2 regions of the Moritella sp. 36 genome follow, and region 2 is predicted to be linked to the other one. Evidence: riboswitches for the same ligand, from Rfam matches in the RefSeq annotation. Region 2 holds a riboswitch; the other holds the start of a gene.
What was found. Region 2 has a riboswitch for thiamine pyrophosphate ahead of thiC (phosphomethylpyrimidine synthase ThiC). Riboswitches for the same ligand answer to the same signal wherever they lie in the genome.
Positions count from the first base shown of each region.

Region 1: another riboswitch for thiamine pyrophosphate. It lies ahead of thiD (bifunctional hydroxymethylpyrimidine kinase/phosphomethylpyrimidine kinase); the one in region 2 lies ahead of thiC (phosphomethylpyrimidine synthase ThiC).

Region 1 is NZ_CP056120.1:2,963,058-2,966,253, forward strand. It holds gene HWV03_RS13060 (ABC transporter ATP-binding protein) at 1-455, opposite strand, end outside; gene thiD (bifunctional hydroxymethylpyrimidine kinase/phosphomethylpyrimidine kinase) at 445-1,296, opposite strand; TPP riboswitch at 1,371-1,471, opposite strand; gene HWV03_RS13070 (type II secretion system protein) at 1,932-2,513, shown strand; partial or broken gene HWV03_RS13075 (transposase) at 2,622-3,110, shown strand.
Region 2 is NZ_CP056120.1:4,733,363-4,736,558, reverse strand. It holds gene rpoC (DNA-directed RNA polymerase subunit beta') at 1-893, shown strand, start outside; TPP riboswitch at 1,041-1,142, shown strand; gene thiC (phosphomethylpyrimidine synthase ThiC) at 1,274-3,196, shown strand, end outside.

The sequences.
Region 1 (3,196 bases), 1.8 Mb from region 2:
AGTTGCTGCGGCAAGTAATTTGATTTATCCGCCAGCCCCACTTTTTGTAATAACGAGTGCGCTTTATCAAACTGAATGTGTGTTTTCTTTGTTTGATAATCCGCACCGCCAAATTGAGTGCTTAACATAACGTTATCTAACACCGACAACCAAGGCATCAACAGATCTTGCTGCGCCATATAAGCAATATTATCCTTGATGTCACATTGAGGTTGCGTGGAGAGTTCACCGGCCCAATCCACTTTATTGTCAAGCAAGTTAGCAAGGTAGCGCAGTAAAGAGCTTTTACCACAACCACTTCGCCCCAAAATACATGTCCACTGCCCTGCGGGAATATGCATATCAAGTCCAGCTACAGTCACTTCAGTACTGTCGTGATAACGCAGGTAGCCACCTGATATATCGATACTGACAGCATTTTTGTTGGCAGATATCGCCAATGTATTAGCAGACATTAGCGTGACCACTGAAGAAATGATTTACCGGTCCATGGCCTTTACCTATCTCTAATTCATCGGCATGCGCAATGGCCTGTGAGATATACTGTTTACCCAGTTGCACAGCCCGCAACAGATCATTACCTTGTGCCAGATAGGATGCGATAGCCGAAGATAACGTGCAACCAGTACCATGAGTATTACGCGTGTTGATACGTTTTGCTGTTAAGTGGTGGACACCTGCGGGGAAAATGAGCAGATCGTTACTGTTTTCATCTTGTTCTAAGTGACCACCTTTGAGTAGTACTGCTTTTGCACCCAGTTGTCGAAGGCCAGTGATCATGTTGATCATGTCTGCTTCGCTGCTCGGTATTTCACTACCAATAAGCGCAGCACCTTCAGGTAAGTTTGGCGTAATGATATCGGCAAGCGGCAGTAATTCCGCTTTGAGCGTGCTGATCGCAGATTCTTGTATCAATAAGTCGCCACTGGTCGCGACCATGACGGGATCGACAACTAAAAATGCAGGTTGATACTGTTTTATTTTGGCCGCGACTATTTTGATGATGTCATCATCGGCCAGCATACCGACTTTAACTGCAACGATATTCAGATCAGTAAAAACAGCATCAAGTTGTTTTTCGACATGTTCAAGGGGTATTGGGAAAATGGCTGACACGCCGAGGGTATTTTGAGCAGTAATTGCGGTGATCACTGAGCAGGCATAACTGCCCGTTGCAGACATCGCTTTAATGTCGGCTTGAATACCAGCGCCGCCACCACTATCGGAGCCCGCGATCGTGAGTACGATAGGTGTAAATGCAACTTGGTTTTTATTTATTGCGGTAATGTTTGACATAAAGTTCCTAAGGCTAACGTATAGGAACTTTATCGAGCTAAAATTTTATGACACGTGACGGATCAAATAATACAAAGCAAGACTTACTAGTTCCCTACGCCAGTATTAACTGAATCAGGTTCAACGGGTCTTGCAAAGTGCAATCTCAGCCTAAAAGGCCCCCCGACTATATATGCGCACATAATAACAAGTTTTATTAAAAGAGCAACTTAACAATGCTAATTACCTTTAATGTAGTTAGTTTGCTTAGTCATTGAGCATGACTGCATTATTTTCTGGTGAGGTACTCAACCAAGGCGATTTAATGTTCTCGTTGCCGACACTCCACAATATACAACCAACTGGCAGGATATAATGATTTGAATCGTCAATTTCCCTTGGTAATTATAAAAACGACAGAGTCGCTTGGTAGTTATGGTACGACAAAGTCCCTTGGTGATCACAGGCTTAACGCTGTTGATCTAAACCATAGTTGGACAGAACTGGCTTAGAGTTATTGTGCTAACCGAGATAATACACATTAGATTTTGTAGCTAAATTCGCTATACCACTACACTGCTGTTGTAAGGGTATTTTGATAAATAGCTTAAACTGATATCATACACCTGTCTAAAATCAATGTTTAAGTTATAAAGATGAAAAAACAAAGTGGTTTCACTTTAATCGAGCTAGTCATGTGTATCATATTACTTGCTATTTTATCATCCGTTGCAATCGCAAAATTCTTAGATTTTCGTACAGATGCACGGAATGGTTCTTTAGCCGAAGTCCGTGCTCAAATTGAATCTCAGGCAACAGTTGTTTATGCAAAATTAGCTTTAGCAGGGTTAGAGAAAAGAAACCCGAATAGAAATGATCCTATCACTGGTGGCGGATATTACGGAGATGAACCTGCGGATAATCCATTTAAAAATATCTGCGGTCATGATTGCTATTTTATTTATGGAACACCTTCCGCCTCGTCAACAACAATATCCTCACTTATGCACAGAATTGGACAAGGACAGGATATCGTCTTTTCTGGGTATCATTCTAATGATTGGGTTTCAGAGGGTGTATCTGGCACTAATATTGTAGCTACGTTTTCTTTTAGAGATAATGTAAATATATCTACAAATCCAGAGCTCAACACGTTAAAAGCAGAAAGTTGTTTCATTTGGTATTCAGGAGCAAGAGAAGATAGAAGCTTTAAGATTGGAACTGTCTCATGCGAATAGAATAAATTGTTGGGATGTTTGATGATGGTCAACGAAGGCACCTAGAATTATTTTTGCTGGGTGTTGGTTCGCTAGATTTCACGTAGTGAACCATTATTAGACACGGATGCTAGAATGATTGATGCAATCAATCAGCACGCTGATTTATCACTGCCAAACACTAAAACATTACCGACTAAATGGGTCGTTGACTGCCGAAAAGTCGGTTACGGTCTTCCCGCCTTACAATATCTGCCACGCTATTTATATCGGGGCGTATTACCTGATAAAGACATCATCGACACGAGCCATAATACGGTGACATTCAACTATAAAGACGGACAAACTCAAGCAATGAAAACCAGAACCTTACCGACATTGCAATTCCTCTGGCTTATCTTGCAGCATGTGTTGCCGAAAGGGTTACAGCGAGTGCGGGATTATGGTTTTTTGCACGGTAACGCCAAGCGGTTACGCGTGCGTATTCAAGTCATATTACTGCATCAGTTAAATTGGAGTATGCCTAAACTAGTCGCAACGTTCACTGCGAAAGCCATCAGAATTTGCCCTTGCTGCCAGCATGAAATGAAGTGCGTTGGTATCACACGAACGACCTAGCCGAAAGGTGAACATAATAGGAATAATGGCATTAATAACACAGGTTAGAGATATTAAATTTATGGTGAACACTGGCTAGTTAATTG
Region 2 (3,196 bases):
ACGCAATCGTTAACTTAGAAGATGGCGCATTAGTGACTATTGGTGAAGCGTTAGCGCGTATTCCTCAAGAAAGCTCGAAAACACGTGATATTACGGGTGGTCTACCACGCGTAGCGGATCTGTTTGAAGCTCGTCAGCCAAAAGATGCTGCTATCTTAGCGGAAATCTCAGGTACTATTAGTTTCGGTAAAGAAACTAAAGGTAAACGTCGTCTAGTTATCACACCTACCGATGGTGCTGAAGCTTACGAAGAGATGATCCCTAAATGGCGTCACTTGAACGTGTTCGAAGGTGAGAAGGTTGCTAAAGGTGAAGTTATCGCCGATGGTCCTGAATCAGCACACGATATTCTACGTCTACGTGGTATTAGCCATGTTGCGAACTATATCGCGAACGAAGTTCAAGAAGTATACCGTTTACAAGGCGTAAAGATTAACGATAAGCACATTGAAACTATCGTTCGTCAAATGCTACGTAAAGCTAACGTAATCTCTGCTGGTGATAGTAACTTCTTACCAGGTGAGCAAGCTGAAGTTTCACGTCTGAAAATTGCTAACCGTCAGCTAGAAGCTGAAGGCAAGCAACCAGCCGTGTTCCAACACATGCTTATGGGTATTACTAAAGCGTCTCTTGCAACTGAATCATTTATTTCAGCTGCATCGTTCCAAGAAACAACACGTGTTCTAACAGACGCTGCTGTTCATGGTAAGATTGATGACCTTCGTGGTCTGAAAGAGAACGTTATTGTTGGTCGTCTGATCCCTGCTGGTACAGGCTTCTCTTATCACCAAGAACGTGCGAAAAAACGTGCTGGTAAAGTAGAAGAAGTAATGCAAGAAATCACGACTGATGAAGCTGAACAGAACTTAGCAAACCTACTAAATAACCTTTAATTGATTTGCTGAATGCAATTAAAGTCGTGTGTAAGTGATGACAGACCCACTGATTCACTTACGCATAGTTATTAGATAGTAAAGGCGCCCTTTTATAGGGCGCTTTTTTTTGCTTGTTTTTTAACGCCATACCAGTCTATACTCCGATACATCTTGTCGGAGTGCTTTAGGGCTGAGACCATTTAATAATGGGATCCGTGGAACCTGATCAGGCTAATACCTGCGTGAGGAAACAAGAGTGATTAATATGAATATTATTCGTGTCATTGTAAGTTAGCCATAGGGACATCAGGCCGCTTACTATTACATTTACGATCAATATATCACTACTCTCCATACTCAACGACAAGCAATCATCTTATTAGAAAGGAATGAGTGCTATGTCTACTACCAATATAAATCAAAGCAATAAGACCAAAAAACCAACGCGTCGTGAAAACCGCGAAAATGCACAAGAGTTTATTAATAACCTCAGTTGCGAACCGTTTCCTAATTCAGAAAAATTTCATCTCACAGGTAGCCGTGACGATATTCAAGTTGCGATGCGAAAAATCAATCTTGATGAGACGTTAGTCGCAGGCAGTAAAGACGATCCGGTTTATGAGCAAAATGAATCGATCCCGGTTTATGATACATCAGGCCCCTATACAGATCCGGCGATTGAAATAAACGTACACCAAGGTTTACCGAAGTTAAGACAAAAATGGATCGAAGAACGTAACGATATTGAAGCATTAGAAATCGTTACTTCGCACTTTGCCCAGCAGCGTCTTGCTGATGATGGTATTGATCATATCCGCTTTGAGCATTTACCAAAGCCATTGAAAGCCATTGATGGTCAAAACGTTACTCAGATGCATTATGCTCGTAAAGGCATGATCACGCCGGAAATGGAATACATCGCGATTCGTGAAAACATGGGCCGTGAATTGATCCGTAACGAGCTGTTATTAAAACAACATGCGGGTAATGATTTTGGTGCCAGCATACCGGAAAAGATCACACCTGAATTTGTCCGTGATGAAGTGGCGCGCGGTCGTGCGATCATCCCTTCCAACATCAATCATCCAGAATCTGAGCCGATGATCATCGGTCGTAACTTTCTTGTAAAAGTAAACGCCAACATTGGTAATTCGTCAGTCACATCATCGATTGAAGAAGAAGTCGAGAAGCTAGTATGGGCGACGCGCTGGGGTGCTGACACGGTAATGGACTTATCCACAGGCCGTAATATTCATGAAACGCGTGAGTGGATCCTCCGTAATTCACCTGTGCCAATCGGTACTGTGCCGATCTATCAGGCTCTAGAGAAGGTAAACGGGATCGCCGAGGATCTTACTTGGGAAGTATTCCGCGATACCTTGATCGAACAAGCTGAGCAGGGGGTTGATTACTTTACTATTCATGCTGGTGTACTGCTTCGTTATGTACCAATGACGGCAAAACGCCTTACCGGGATCGTGTCGCGTGGTGGTTCGATCATGGCTAAATGGTGTTTGACGCATCATAAAGAAAACTTTGCTTATGACCATTTCGAAGAAATCTGTGCGATTTGTAAAGCTTACGATGTATCTCTGTCATTAGGTGATGGCATGCGTCCAGGTTGTGCGGCTGATGCGAATGATGAAGCCCAATTTGCTGAATTAGCAACTTTAGGTGAGTTAACGAAAGTTGCGTGGGAGCAAGACGTACAAGTTATTATCGAAGGCCCTGGTCATATCCCAATGCACATGATTAAAGAGAATGTTGAAAAGCAGCTCGATATTTGTCATGAAGCGCCTTTCTATACTTTAGGTCCACTGACAACCGATATCTCACCGGGTTATGATCATTTTACTTCGGGTATTGGTGCTGCTCAAATTGGTTGGTATGGGTGTGCGATGTTGTGTTACGTGACACCAAAAGAACATCTAGGGCTACCGAACAAAGAAGACGTTAAGCAAGGTATGATCACTTACAAAATCTCTGCGCATGCGGCTGATTTAGCGAAAGGTTTCCCAGGTGCTCAAATCCGTGACAATGCGATGTCGAAAGCCCGTTTTGAATTCCGTTGGAATGATCAATTCAACCTAGCATTAGACCCTGATACTGCACGTGCCTATCACGATGAAAATATCCCACAAGAATCCGGTAAAGTTGCCCATTTCTGCTCTATGTGTGGACCAAAATTCTGTTCAATGAAGATCTCACAAGATGTCCGCGATTACACTGCTAAACAAGAACAAATCAGTATTCAATTGCTCGATGAAGTTGTTGTGATTGATGCCGAAGAGGGGATGAAACAGATGTCTGAAGAATTTAAA